DNA from 2 places in the Kitasatospora sp. NPDC088134 genome. Region 2 is predicted to be linked to the other one. Evidence: riboswitches for the same ligand, from Rfam matches in the RefSeq annotation. Region 2 holds a riboswitch; the other holds the start of a gene.
The links. Region 2 has a riboswitch for thiamine pyrophosphate ahead of ACIOHG_RS13010 (purine-cytosine permease family protein). Riboswitches for the same ligand answer to the same signal wherever they lie in the genome.
Positions count from the first base shown of each region.

Region 1: another riboswitch for thiamine pyrophosphate. It lies ahead of thiO (glycine oxidase ThiO); the one in region 2 lies ahead of ACIOHG_RS13010 (purine-cytosine permease family protein).

Region 1 is NZ_JBIUTD010000003.1:109,231-116,504, forward strand. It holds gene ACIOHG_RS06320 (thiazole synthase) at 1-729, opposite strand, end outside; gene thiS (sulfur carrier protein ThiS) at 733-942, opposite strand; gene thiO (glycine oxidase ThiO) at 939-2,126, opposite strand; TPP riboswitch at 2,095-2,207, opposite strand; gene ACIOHG_RS06335 (NAD(P)/FAD-dependent oxidoreductase) at 2,291-3,499, shown strand; gene ACIOHG_RS06340 (Rv2175c family DNA-binding protein) at 3,520-3,885, shown strand; gene thiE (thiamine phosphate synthase) at 3,882-4,529, shown strand; gene ACIOHG_RS06350 (VanZ family protein) at 4,578-5,240, shown strand; gene ACIOHG_RS06355 (polyprenyl synthetase family protein) at 5,249-6,355, opposite strand; gene metF (methylenetetrahydrofolate reductase [NAD(P)H]) at 6,572-7,274, shown strand, end outside.
Region 2 is NZ_JBIUTD010000006.1:265,422-272,695, reverse strand. It holds gene ACIOHG_RS13015 (S1C family serine protease) at 1-1,437, opposite strand, end outside; TPP riboswitch at 1,682-1,833, shown strand; gene ACIOHG_RS13010 (purine-cytosine permease family protein) at 1,824-3,185, shown strand; gene ACIOHG_RS13005 (medium chain dehydrogenase/reductase family protein) at 3,268-4,320, opposite strand; gene ACIOHG_RS13000 (TetR/AcrR family transcriptional regulator) at 4,486-5,145, shown strand; gene ACIOHG_RS12995 (glycerophosphodiester phosphodiesterase) at 5,322-6,134, shown strand; gene ACIOHG_RS12990 (ATP-binding protein) at 6,405-7,034, shown strand; gene ACIOHG_RS12985 (DUF5926 family protein) at 7,102-7,274, shown strand, end outside.

The sequences.
Region 1 (7,274 bases), on a different contig from region 2:
GTAGCGGCGCGGGATGCGGCCGGCCCGGTGGGCGAGGCGGCCCGCCTCGACGGCCAGCCGCATCGAGGCGGCCATCAGCACCGGCTCCTGGGCCCGGGTGACGGCGGAGGCCAGCATCACCGCCGAGCAGCCCAGCTCCATCGCCAGCGCGACGTCGCTGGCGGTGCCCGCGCCCGCGTCCAGCACCACCGGGACGTTGGCGGCCTCCACGATCAGCTGGAAGTTGTGCGGGTTGCGGATGCCCAGGCCGGAGCCGATCGGCGAGCCCAGCGGCATGATCGCCGCGCAGCCGACGTCCTCCAGCTTGCGGGCCAGCACCGGGTCGTCGTTGGTGTACGGCAGCACGGTGAAGCCGTCGTCCACCAGGGTCTCGGCGGCGTCCAGCAGCTCGATCGGGTCGGGCAGCAGGGTCCGCTCGTCGGCGATCACCTCCAGCTTGACCCAGTCCGTGCCGAGCGCCTCGCGGGCCAGTCGGGCGGTCAGCACGGCCTCGCCCGCGGTGTAGCAGCCGGCCGTGTTCGGCAGTACCCGGATGCCGTTGCGGGTCAGCACGTCCAGCACCGACCCCTGGGTGGCGGTGTCCACCCGGCGCATCGCCACCGTGGTCAGCTCGGTGCCGGAGGCCAGCAGGGCCTGCTCCAGCACCTCCAGGCTGGGGGCGCCGCCGGTGCCCATGATCAGCCGGGAGCCGAACGCGGTGCCGGCGATGGTGAGCACGTCCTCGGCCATCGGTCAGCCCCCCTGGACGGCGGTGAGGATCTCGACCCGGTCGCCCGCGCCGAGCACCGTGCCGGACCACGAACTGCGCGGCACCACCGCCTCGTTGACAGCGGCGGCGATCCCGGTGGGGGCGGCCGACACCTCGGCGACCACGGTGTCGAGGGTGGTGGCGGCGGGCAGCGTGCGCGGCTCGCCGTTGACGGTCAGCGTGATGGGGTTCATGCGGGGACCTCGGTGCGGAAGCGGTGGGGGGTGAAGTCGGCGGCCAGGGCGGGCAGTTCGCCGGTGGCCAGGTAGTCGGCGAGCAGGTCGGCGGTGACCGGGGTGAGCAGCACGCCGTTGCGGTGGTGCCCGGTGGCGGCGGCCAGCCCGGGCAGCGCGGTCGGGCCGAGCAGCGGTGCGTTGTCGGGGGAGCCCGGGCGCAGCCCCGCGCCCGTCTCCGCCAGCTCCAACTCGGTGATCCCGGGCACCAGTTCGTGGGCGTCCCGGAGCAGCTCGTAGACCCCGCCGGCCGTCACGGTGGTGTCGTGGCCCTGCTCCTCGGTGGTCGCGCCGACCACCAGCTCGCCGTCGGCGCGCGGCACCAGGTAGATGTGCTGCCCGCGCACCACCGCGCGGACGTTGCGGGACAGGAAGGGCGCGTACCGGGGCGGCACCCGCAGCCGCAGCACCTGGCCCTTGACCGGGCGGATCGCCGGCAGTACCCCGGCCGGCAGGCCCGGCAGCAGGTGGCTGCGGGCGCCCGCGGCCAGCACCGTGCACCCGGCGGACAGCTCGACGCCGGTCGACAGCCGGACGCCGGTGGCCCGGACCTCCCCGGCCCGCCCGGCGGTGGTCAGCAGCTCGGCGGCCGCGGCCCGGTGGAAGGCCACCCCGAGCCGCTCGCAGGCCGCCACCAGCGCGGCGGCCAGCCGGCGGCCGTCCACCTGGTGGTCGTCGGCGACGTGCAGGCCGCCGCGCACGCCCGGGGCCAGCATCGGCTCCAGCCGGCGGCACTCGCGGCCGGTCAGCCACTCCGAGGACAGGCCCAACCGGGCCTGGAAGGCGTGCAGTTCACGCAGCTCGGCCCGGTCGTCGGCATCCAGCGCCACCGCCAGGGTGCCGGTCGCCCGGTAGCCGGTGTCCAGCCCCGTCAGCTCGGTCAGCTCGGCCGCGAAGGCCGCGTACCGCCGGTTGGACACCATGCCCAGCCGCAGCAACGGCTCCTCGCCGTACTGCAGTTCGGTCACCGGGGCGAGCATCCCCGCGGCGACCTGCGCCGCCCCGCCGCCCGGCGACGGGTCCGCCACCGCGACCGACAGGCCGCGCTGCGCGGCGCGCCAGGCCACGCCCAGCCCGATGATCCCCCCGCCGACCACGAGCACGTCGGAATGTGCCACAGCGGCTTCTTCTCCCTTCGCCGGCATGACCCGGATCAGGTTCGGACGGTCGCGGGCCGCCGCAGCCCGCCTCTCAGCCCGGTGCGCCGGGCTCCCGTGATCAAGTGACTCCCCTCCACCTTAACGCCGCGCCGATTCCGGCCCGATTCCGGCCTGAGGACGCCTGCCTGCGGCGGGCCCCGCTCGGTAGGGTGGGCGCCGTGGCTGAGCTGAGGACAACGGACCGGGCCGTCGTGGTCGGAGCGGGCATGGCGGGCGCGCAGGCCGCGCTGAACCTGCGGCAGGGCGGCTGGCGGGGCCCGATCGCCCTGCTCGGCGACGAACCCCACCCGCCCTACGACCGCCCCCCGCTCTCCAAGGACGTCCTGCTCGGCAAGGCCGACAGCACCGCCTTCGAGATCGACTGGGCCGGCCTGGACGTCGACCTCCTGCCCGGCCGCCGCGCCACCGGCCTGGACCCCGGCCTGCTGCACACCGACGGCGGCGAACTCCCGTACCAGGCCCTGGTGATCGCCACCGGCGCCGAGCCGCGCACCCTCCCCGGCCTGCCCGGCGCCCGCACCCTGCGCACCGTCGACGACGCCCTGGCCCTGCGCGCCGCGCTCGCCCCCGGGCGGAGGGTCGTGCTGGTCGGCGCGGGCTGGATCGGCGCCGAGACCGCCACCGTCGCCCGCGCCCTCGGCTGCGAGGTCACCGTGGTCGAGGCCGCCGCGACCCCGCTGGCCGGCGCGCTGCCCGCCGAACTCGGCGCCCTGATGGCCGACTGGTACGCCGCCGCCGGGGTCGACCTGCGCTGCGGTGCCACCGTCGCCGGGGCCGCCGACGGCGGGGTGCTGCTCGCCGACGGCACCCACCTGCCCGCCGACGAGGTGGTGGTCGGCATCGGCGCCCGCCCCGCCACCGACTGGCTCACCGGCGGCCCGCTCGCCCTCGACCCCGAGGGCACCGTCCCCGTCGACGACCGGCTGCGCACCGCGCTGCCCGGCGTCTGGGCGGCCGGCGACTGCGTCTCCTACCCCTCCGCCCGGCTCGGCGGCGCCCGGATCGCCGTCCAGCACTGGGACCACGCCCTGCACTCCGGCGGCGCCGTCGCCGCCTCCGTGCTCGGCACCCTGGACGCCCCCTACGACCCCGTCCCGTACTTCTGGTCCGAGCAGTTCGGCCGCACCGTCCAGTACGCCGGCCGGCACGCCGGGGCCGACCACCTGCTCTGGCGCGGCTCCCCGTCCGACCCCGCCTGGACGGTGCTCTGGCTGCGCGCGGGCGCGCCGGTCGCGGTGCTCGCCGTCGACCGGCCGCGCGACCTGGCCCAGGGGCGGCGGCTGATCGAGCGCGCTACGGTGCTCGACCCGGCCCGCGCCGCCGACCCGGCCGTCCCGCTGAAGGCGGCCGTGGGCTAGCACCTGGGTAGGCTGGGGCCGTGAGCACGATTGATCCCAAGACTGACGCCCTGGTCCCCGCGTGGGTGTACCTCCCCGACATCGCCGAGCGCTGGGGGGTGGTGATCACCGAGATCCGCGACATGGTGCGCGCCCGCACCCTGCTGGCGGTCCGGCGCGGCGAGAACAACTCCCTGCAGGTGCCCGCCGACTTCATCGAGGACGACGGCCTGGTCAAGCACCTGGCCAGCACCCTCACGGTGCTCCGCGACTGCGGCTTCTCCGACGAGGAGATCCTGGAGTGGATGTTCACCGAGGACGCGTCCCTCCCCGGCACCCCGATCCAGGCCCTGCGCGAGAACCGCGGCACCGAGGTCAAGCGCCGCGCCCAGGCCCTGGCCCTGTGACTGCCCGGCCGACGGCCCGTCAGCGGCTCGCCGACGCGCGGCTCTACCTCTGCACCGACGCCCGCCGCGCGCAGGGCGACCTGCCGGAGTTCCTGGACGCGGTGCTGGCGGGCGGTGTCGACATCGTCCAGCTCCGCGACAAGGGCCTGGAGGCCAAGCAGGAGCTGGCGTACCTGGAGGTCTTCGCGGACGCCGCGCGCCGGCACGGCAAGCTGCTCGCCGTCAACGACCGGGCCGACGTCGCGTACGGTGCCCGGCCCGACGTGCTGCACCTCGGCCAGGACGACCTGCCGGTGCCCGTCGCCCGCCGGATCCTCGGCGAGGACGTGCTGATCGGGCGCTCCTGCCACGCCGAGGACGAGGTCGACACCGCGATCGCCGAACCCGGCGTCGACTACTTCTGCACCGGCCCGGTCTGGCCCACCCCCACCAAGCCCGGCCGCCACGCGCCCGGGCTCGACCTGGTCCGGTACGCCGCCGCGGCCCGGCCGGAACGCCCCTGGTTCGCCATCGGCGGCGTCGACCTCGGCAACCTCCAGCAGGTCCTGGACGCGGGCGCGACCCGGGTCGTGGTGGTCCGCGCGATCACCGCCGCCGAGGACCCGGGCGCGGCGGCGGCCGAACTGGCCCGCCGGCTGCGGTAGGCCGCCCGGTCGGGAACCGCACGGTTCCCGACCGCACTCCGTGCAGGCATGGAGTCCATCGCCACGCCCGCCCGCCGGGCCCGCCGGATCGTGCTGCTCGCCCCCGTACTGCTCGGGGCGGCGGCCGTCGCCTTCCTCGCCCAGCGGCCGCTGCACCACGCCGGGTGGCACGGCTGGACGGGGACGGCCAACGGCATCGTGTTCCTGACCGTGGCCGCCCTGCCGTTGGCCGCGCTGACGGCGCGGGCGCTGGCCGCGCGGCGGCGGGCGGCCGGGGTCCAGCCCGGGTGGGCGCGGCGTTCGGCGCTGGCCGAGGTCGGCACGGTCTACGGGACGGTGCCGTGGGTGTGGATGATCCTGCTGCCGGGCGCCGACCCGGGCGGTCCGCGCCGCCGGGTCAACCTGGTGCCGCTGCACGACCTCGCGGAGATCGTCGCCGCCGGGCCGCCCGCCACCGCGGTGGCGCAGATCGTCGGCAACCTGCTGGTGTTCGCCGCGCTCGGCGCCCTCGTCCCGGTCCGGTTCGCCGCGCTCGCCTCGGTGTGGCGGGTGCTGGCGCTCGGCGCGGCCTGCTCGGTGCTGGTGGAGACCGCCCAGTACGTGCTGCGGCTGGACCGGGTCTCCTCGGTCGACGACGTGCTGCTGAACGCGGCCGGGGCGGCGCTGGCGGCCCTGGCCACGCGCCGCTGGTGGCGCCGTCCGGCGGCCTGAGGCCGCGGTCAGTACGTGCGGACGGTCGCCGCGTCGGCCAGCGCCCCGAGCGCCGCGCGGGCGGCGGCGTCCGCGAGCGGGGCGGCGGCCAGCGCGGCCATCGACTCGGCCAGCAGCGCGTCGATCCGGGCCTCGACGGCGGCCGGGGCGCCGCTGCGGGTGATCAGCGCGCCCAGGTCGGCGATCTCGTCCGGGGTGAGGTCCGGGGCGCCGAGCCGGGTGTCCAGGCGGCGGGCGTCGGCGGGGGAGAGGCCGCGCATCGCGTGGGCGACCAGCAGGGTGCGCTTGCCCTCGCGCAGGTCGTCCCCGGCGGGCTTGCCGGTGACGGCCGGGTCGCCGAAGACGCCGAGCAGGTCGTCGCGGAGCTGGAACGCCTCGCCGAGCGGCAGGCCGAACGCGCCCAGGGCGTCCACCAGGTCGGGGCCGGCACCGGCCAGCAGCGCGCCGACCTGGAGCGGCCGCTCGATGGTGTACTTCGCCGACTTGTAGTGCAGCACCGTCCGGGCCCGGTCGAGCGCCCCGGCGTCGGCGGAGTCCCCGGCGACCGGCTCCAGCACGTCCAGGTACTGACCGAGCATCACCTCGGTGCGCATCAGGTCGAAGGCCGGCTTCGCGGCCGAGACGGCCGCCGCCGACAGCCCCGAGCGGTGGAACAGCTCGTCGCACCAGATCAGCAGCAGGTCGCCGAGCAGCACGGCGGCCGAGGTCCCGTACTGCTCGCGGTCGCCGCGCCAGCCGCTGGCCCGGTGCAGGTTCTCGAAGCGGCGGTGGACGGCGGGCAGGCCGCGGCGGGTGTCGCTGCGGTCCATCAGGTCGTCGTGCACCAGGGCGCTCGCCTGCAGCAGTTCCAGCGCGGCGGCCGCCCGTTCGATGCCGGGGTCGTCGGCCGCGCCGCCGGCCGCCCGCCAGCCCCAGTAGCAGAACGCGGGCCGCAGCCGCTTGCCGCCGTCCAGCAGGAAGTCGCGCAGCGCGTCGGCGACCGGCCCGAGCTGGTCGGAGATGCCGGAGAGCAGGGCGGTCCGCTCGGCCATGAAGGTGCCGAGCGCGGTGTTGACGCGGTCGCGCACGTCCTCCGCGTCGACGGGGTTGCGGGGAAGGCGGATGGAGGAGGGCACCTGGAACTCCGGATCGTGGGCTGACAGTCAGACTAACGCGCCCGATCGGGTGCCCCGGCCCGCCGTCGGGCCCGCCCGCGCCCCGTCCAGCCGTTCGCCCGGTCGTTCGTCCAGCTGTTCGGGCAGTTCGGCGGGGGAGTGGCGGGATCTCATCCGGTGTCTCACGGGCTGGACGCCGTTTGTCCGGGCCGCGCCGCCGACGGCTAACCTGCCTGCATGGCACTCGGCATTCCCTCCACCAGAAGCGACCGCGCACAGACCGTGCGCGACCTGCTGGCGGCAGGCGACCGCTCCTTCTCCTTCGAGTTCATGCCGCCCCGCGGCGAGGAGGGCGAGCGCAAGCTCTGGGACGCGATCCGCCGGGTCGAGTGCCTGGAACCGAACTTCGTCTGCATGACCTACGGCGCGGGCGGCTCCTCGCGCGGCCGCACCGTCGACCTGGTCGGCCGGATCGCCACCGAGACGACGCTGACGCCGGTCGCCCACCTCACCGCCGTCGACCACTCGACCGCCGAACTGCGCAACATCATCGGCCAGTACGCGGACCAGGGCGTGCGCAACGTCCTCGCGGTGCGCGGCGACCCGCCCGGCGACCCGATGGGCGAGTGGGTCCGGCACCCCGAGGGCGTCGACTACGCCTACCAGTTGGTCGAACTCATCAAGGGCATCGGCGACTTCTGCGTCGGGGTGGCCGCGTTCCCGCAGATGCACCCGCGCTCCGAGAACTGGGACGAGGACATCCGGCACTTCGTCGCCAAGTGCCGGGCCGGCGCGGACTACGCCATCACCCAGATGTTCTTCGAGGTCGAGGACTACCTGCGGCTGCGCGACCGGGTCGCCGCGGCCGGCTGCGCGACGCCGATCATCCCGGAGATCATGCCGGTCACCAACATCCGCCAGCTGGTGCGCTTCCCGCAGC
Region 2 (7,274 bases):
CTGGGCGACCCACTTGGCCTGGTTGATCGGGATGGCGAAGCCGAGGCCGATCGAGCCGGCCCGGCCGTTGCCGCTGGTGTTGGACTGGATCGCCGAGTTGATGCCGATCACCGAGCCGGAGGCGTCCAGCAGCGGCCCGCCGGAGTTGCCCGGGTTGATCGAGGCGTCGGTCTGCAGGGCGTTCATGTAGGAGGCCTGCGCGCCGGTCTCGTCACCGGAGGCGACCGGGCGGTCCTTGGCCGAGATGATGCCGGTGGTGACGGTGCCTTCGAGGCCGTACGGGGCACCGATGGCGATGGTGGCGTCGCCGATGGCGACCTTGTCGGAGTCGCCGAGCGGGAGCGGGTTGAGCTTCCCCGTCGGGGGCTTGTCGAGCTTGATCACCGCGACGTCGTAGCCCTCGGCCCGGCCGACCACCGAGGCGTCGTACGAGGAGCCGTCGGAGAACTTGACGGTGAGCTTGCCGCCCTTGGCGGCCGGTGCGACCACGTGGTTGTTGGTCAGGATGTGGCCCTCGGTGTCGAAGACGAACCCGGTGCCGGTGCCGGACTCGCTGGAGCCCTGGGCCTTGATGGTGACGGTCGACGGCAGCGCCTTGGCCGCGATCCCGGCGACGGACTCCGGGGCCCGGTCCAGGTTCTGGTGGGTGTTGCCGACCGTGACGGTGGTGCTGTTGTGGCTGGTCCCGGCACTGGAGGTGTCGTTGCGGTCCGCCACGGACGCGCCGATCGCCCCGCCGATCAGGCCCGCGACCAGCGCGACGGCCGCGACCAGCCCGATCAGCTTGCCGCGCTTGCCCTTGTCCGGGCCGCCGGCCCCCGGCTGCGGGACGCCCCAGGGCGCGCCCGGCCCGCCCGCGCCGCCGACCGGTTCGAGGCCGGACGGGTTGCCCCAGCCGCCGACCGGGTGGCCGGCGCCGAACGGGTGGTGCGGCTGCTCGGGCCCGCCGTAGCCGCCGTGCGCGCCGGGCCCGGCCGGGCCGCCGTCCTGGGCGAACGGGACCGGAGCGGCCGGTACCGCCGGGGCGACGGCCGTCGGCGCGTCGTGGCCGGGGGCCGCAGCGGCGGCGGGCGCCGGAGCCGCGAACGGGTTGGCCGGGGCGGCGGGCGTGCCGTACGGGTTCTGGAACGGCGGCGGGGCGTCGTCCGGGACCGCGGCCGGCACCTTGCCGAGCTGGATGGTCTCGTCCGGACGCGGCGCAGCAGGAGCAGCGGGAGCTGCGGGAGCAGCTGCAGTGGCCGGTGCGGCGGGCACCGCCGGGGCCGGCGCGGGCGGGGAGACAGGGACGGCCGGGGACGCGGGGACGGCCGGCGGCGGCGCGTCGAGGTAGGCGGGAGCCGGCGCGGGCGTGGCGGAGCCGGCGGCCACCGCCTCGGTGCCGGTGGGCTCGGGGCCCTTCTCCGGCGGGGTGGTACCACTCGCGTGCTCGGTGCTCACGGACGACCTCCATCGCTGACAAGACCTTGGACTGCGGACCGCGGCGGCGCGCCCGGCGCGGTCGCAACCTCGGAGCACAGTTTTTCCTATGCCGGATTCGGACACCGTAAGCGGGCCCCTGAAGAAATCATGAGAAGCCTTAGGCCGCTCTGACATGCACACAAGTGGTCCCGCGATGCGGACGTCCGACCCCCCGGCCTTGGCGTTCCCCCGTCCGGGGGCTAGCCTTTCGCTCCTGTAAACCGAAGAACGTCGCGGGAGCTTGGACCAACCAGGCTGAGAGTGCGCCGGTTCGACCGTAGGCCATGGCGGTGACGCCACCGCGGTCGAGGGGGCGCTGACCGCCGGAACCTGTCCGGGTAATGCCGGCGTAGGGAGTATCGGCCATGACGGCTGTTCCGTCTGCCCCAATTTCCGATCATGGCGCCGAGGCGCGTGCCGAGGCCCCGCTGACCCTCGACACGGCCCCGCCGCGCACCCTGGACTTCCGGGCGCTGTTCGCGCTCTGGGCGAACCTCGGGGTGAGCCTGATCGGGTTCACCAGTGCCGCGACGGTGCTGGGCGAGCAGGGTCACGAGCTGGGGTTCACCGCCGCGGTCACGGCGATCGTGGCGGGCACCGCGATCGGCACCGCGATGCTGGCGGTGGCCGCCCTGGTGGGCGCCCGCACCGGTGCGCCGGCGATGGCGGTGCTGCGCGGCCTGTTCGGCACCCGGCTGTCGTACGTGCCGACGGTGCTGAACATCCTGCAGTGCGTCGGCTGGGGCGTGTACGAGCTGACGGTGATCGCCTGGGGTGCCCAGACGGTGACCGGCACCGAGGGTTGGCGCTGGCTGTTCGTGCTGCTGGCGGGCGTGCTGACCACGGTGCTGACGATCTGGCCGCTGGGCGCGATCGCGGTGCTGCGCAAGTACGTGGCGGTCGCGGTCGGCGTGGCGATGGTGTACTTCACCGTCCAGTTCGCCCGGCAGGGCTTCCCGGACCCGGGCGCGGGCAACTGGGACGGCTTCCTGGCCGCGACGGACGCGGTGATCGCGGTGTCGATCTCCTTCGTGCCGCTGGCCGCGGACTACACCCGGCACGCGCGCAGCTCGGCGAAGGCGTTCTGGGGGACGTTCTCCGGCTACACGGTGGCCCAGGTGTGGTGCTACGTGCTGGGCGTGGTGGCGCTGCTGCAGTCGGGCGGCGACGCGAACCGGATCTTCGAGTCGTTCACCGGGGTGGCCGCGGGCTGGGCGTTCCTGCTGGTGCTGGTGCTGCGCGAGTCGGACCAGTCGTTCGCCAACGTGTACTCGACCGCGATGTCGATCCACAACCTGTGGCCGCGGGCCGACCGGCGGGTGCTGACCGGCGGGATCGGCGTGCTGGTGACGGTGCTGGCGCTGCGGATCAAGGAGTTCACCGACTCGTACTACGGGTTCCTGGGCCTGATCGGGTCGGTGTTCGTGCCGCTGTTCGCGGTGCTGGCGGTGGACTACTTCCTCGGTGCGGGCCGGCGCGGCTGGGACCTGTCGCAGGACGCGCCCGCGCGCTGGGTGATGCTGCTGCCGTGGGCGGTCGGCTTCGCGGTGTACCAGTTCCTGGCGCCGTCGAAGATCGGCGACTGGTGGACCGGCCGCTGGTCGGACCTGCAGCAGGCCGTGCACTTCACCCCGCAGGCGTGGAGCTCGGCCTCGCTGTTCTCGTTCCTGGTCGCGGCACTGGTCACCCTCGCGGTGGCGGCGCTGGGCGGCGGCCGGAAGGTCTGACCCCGGGGCGAGCGGGCTCAAGGGCTCAAGGGCTCAAGGGCTCAGGAGCTCAGGAGCTCGGGAGCTCGGGACACTCAGGAGCTCAGGGGATCAGTACGACCTTGCCGGTGACGGTGCCGGACTCGGCGAGGCGGAGCGCCTCGGCGGCGTCGGTGAGCGGGAGGCGGGCGGCCAGCGGCGCGGTGATCTCGCCGCGCCGGACGGCGTCCAGGACGGCGGTGAGGTCGGCGCGCAGCCGGGCCCGGAAGCGGTCGCGGCCGAGCGCCCGGCCCGCCCAGATGTTGTAGAAGCGGGCGCGGCGGCCGTTCGGCAGGGCGTTCCACCACCAGGTGCGGGCCAGCAGCTTGAGCACCGGCCACTGCTTGGAGCCGGTGTCGTCGCGGGTGGCGGCGCTGCCGTAGGCGATCAGGGTGCCGCCGGGGGCGAGCAGGTGCCAGGAGTCGACCGCGCTGCGGAGGCCGACGTGGTCGAAGACGGCGTCCACCCCGCCGGGGGCGAGGCGGCGGACCTGGGCGGGGACGTCACCGGTCCGGTAGTCGACGGGGGTGACGCCGAGGGCGCGCAGCGCGTCGTGGTGGCGCGGGGAGGCGGTGCCGATCACCTCGGCGCCGGCGGCGCGGGCGAGTTGGGCGAGGAGCTGGCCGACGCCGCCGCCCGCGCCGTGCACCAGGACGGTCTGCCCGGCCCGGACCTTTGCGTGGCGGTGCAGCATCTGGTGGGCGGTGATGCCGTTGACGACGGCGGTCTCCGCCTCGGCCGGGTCGAGGCTGTCCGGGACGGGCACGGTGTCGGCCGGGTCGAGCAGGACGTGGCTGGCCCAGCCGCCGGTCTTGGTGAGCGCGGCGATCCGGCGGCCCGTCAGGGCGGGGTCGGTGCCCGGGCCGGTGGCGGTGATCCGGCCGACCAGGTCGTAGCCCGGGACGAACGGGAACGGCGGCTGGTCGTAGTAGCGGCCGCGGCGCATCTGCTGTTCGGCGAAGGAGACGCCGGTGGCCTCGACGGCGACCAGCACCTGCCCCGGCCCCGGGGCGGGGACGGCGGAGCGGCGCACCAGCAGGCCCTCCGGTTCGACCAGGCCGGGGAGGACGATCTCGACGAGCTGCCCGGGGGCGCGGTGGTCGGGTCCGTGGTTCATGGCACTTCCTTTCGATAGAAGCTCTCGCTTCTGTTAGACCCTCTAACTCTTCAAGTTCTAGCATCACGCTTTCGTGAGAGTCAACAACAACAGTGATATGGTCTAACGGAAGTGAGGACATCTGACGAACGCGTGACACCAACACGGCAGTGAAGGGGCACCCCCATGGAGACGGAGACCGGCACCCCGCGGGAGCGCTACCGCACCCAGGTCCGCGAGGAGGTCAAGCGGCACGCCCGCGCCCAGATCGCCGAGGCGGGCGCCTCCGCGCTGTCGCTGAACGCGATCGCCAAGCGGATGGGCGTCAGCGGCCCGGCCCTCTACCGCTACTTCGCCAACCGGGACGAGCTGATCACCGAGCTGATCACCGACGGCTACCGCAGCCTGGCCGAGGTGCTGGGCGCCCGGGCCGGTCAGGGCGGTGACCTGCCCGAGCTGGCCCGGGCGCTGCGCGAGTGGGCGCTGGCCGATCCGCAGCGCTACTTCCTGCTGTACGGCACCCCCGTCCCGGGCTACCACGCCCCGCCGGAGACCACCGAGCTCGCCGCCGCCACCATGTCCGCCCTGCTGGACGCCGCCGCCCGGCACCAGCAGCCGCCGGTCGACCCGGGCCGGGCCGACGCCCGGCTCTACTCCCACCTGGGCGGCCGGCACGACTGGGCCGGTCCGCGCCGGGCCAGCGCCCACGAGCTGCGCCGGGCGCTGGCGTTCTGGACCAGGCTGCACGGCGTGCTCTCGCTGGAACTGGCCGGCCACTTCACCGGCATGGGCCTGGACCCGGAACTGCTCTACACCGCCGAGGCCGAGGCGCTCGCCCGGATCTGACCGCACGCCCCCGAACCGCCCACCCGCGAACCGCCAACCCCGACACCCCCGAACCGCCCACTCACAAACCGCCCACCCCGAACCGCCCACCCCCGGAGAGCGGGGACGCAGGTGTTCACCGGGATGTCGCCGTGCCGGAAGCCGGGCGACATCCCGGCCCTCGTAGGGTGGACGGCGTGAACACCCAGCACAGCGCCGCGACCGCGCCGAACGCCCCGATCGACCGTTCCGCGGTGAAGGTGATCGCCCACCGGGGCTCCTCGGCGGCCCTGCCGGAACACACCGAGCAGGCGTACCTGCGGGCCCTGGCGGAGGGCGCGGACGGGCTGGAGTGCGACGTCCGGGTCACCGCCGACGGGCAGCTGGTGTGCGTGCACGACCGTACGGTGCGCCGGACCTCGGACGGCCAGGGCGTGGTGTCGGCGATGACGCTGGCTCAACTCTCCCGGTTGGACTTCGGTTCGTGGAAGCACCCGGAGCAGCCGGAGCCCAGCCCGGTGCTCACCCTGGAGCGGCTGCTGGAGCTGGTCGCGGACGCCGGTCGGCGGGTGGAGCTGGCGATCGAGACCAAGCACCCGGTGCGCTACGCGGGCCGGGTGGAGTCCGAACTCCTGCGCATGCTGGGGCGGTTCAACCTGCTGCCGGCCTCCCCCGAGGAGTCGACGGTGCGGGTGATGAGCTTCTCCGAGCTGGCCCTGCACCGGGTCCGGCGGGCCGCCCCGGCGGTGCCCCGGGTGTACCTGTGGGAGCGCCGGCTGCCGGTGCTCGGCCGCACCCGCGCGCTGCCCGGCGGCGCCGCGATCGCCGGCCCGGGCATCGACCTGGTGCGCCGCGACCCGGGTCTGGTGACGGCACTGCGCCGGGCCGGGCACCGGGTGCACGTGTGGACGGTGGACCGCCCCGAGGACGTCGAACTCTGCCTGGAACTGGGCGTGGAGGCCCTGATCACCAACCGCCCGGCCGACGTCCTGGCCCAGCTCGGCCGCTGACCGTCCCCGCGCCCCGACCGCCCACGCCCAGCCCCGCAGGCCCCGCACCGGGCCGCCCCCGCACCCAATCGCGCGACAGAAATACCGAACGGGGTATTTCCGCGCGCCCTTTCCCATGGATCACCACAACAGAACGTGAGAGACGCCTCACCTTTTGCCTCCGGTCCGCACGGATGTCGTTAATGCCGCCATCGGATCGTCGAACGTCCGTTTCCGACGCATTACCTGCGGGCATCCATCCCTCGGCAGAAGCCTGAAGGAGGTCCGGGGGTGGCGTTGATGGTGGCACGAGCTGTGCCAGTTCAGGCCGGGTCGTCCTCATCGGCCATGGCCGTTCCGCACGGTCCGGCCAGTGTTTCGGCAGCCCGGCGGAGGCTGCGCCGTGATCTCGGCGACCGCGCGATACCCGATCCGGTGATTGACGACGCGGTGTTGATCCTCTCCGAACTGCTCAGCAATTCCTGTCGGCACGCCAGACCCTTGCGCCTCGCGGACGAGCCGGGCGAGCCGAACGGGCCGGGTGAGCCCGGTGAGCAGGGCAAGCAGACTGACGGAGCGACAGGCGGAGCAGCGGACGGAGCAGCAACAGGCACGGCGGCGGCGATCTGGTCCGACGGCTACGGCCCGGCGGGCGGGGACGACGATCCCGGTACGGTGCTGGTGAGTTGGCGGATGCGCGGCGACGGCCTGCTGACCCTGGAGGTGACGGACGGCGGGGCGAGCACCCGTCCGGTGCCGGCCGGGCCGTCGGTGACGGCGCACGGCGGGCGGGGGTTGAACATCGTCGGGCAGCTGGCGCGGGACTGGGGCGTGCGGCACGCACCCGGTCAGGTGACGGTGTGGGCGGAGCTGCCGGCGTTCGGGCAGGTCGTGGGCGGCGGGCGGCGCCGGAGCGCCTGAGCGGGGCGGCGCGGGCGAAGTAGGCTGCCGGGTGCAACCCGTCCGACCTCCCCGGGAGAGCCGCACCATGGCCAAGAAGGCCGCGAAGAAGCAGCCCAGCCAGTCCACCGCCGTCGAGGGCGAGGTCCCGGTCGTCGGGGCGCGCGAGGCGTGCCCGTGCGGTTCGGGCCGCCGGTACAAGGCCTGTCACGGCCGCCAGGCGGCCCACGCGGTGCAGGAGTTGGTGCACCGTCCGTTCGA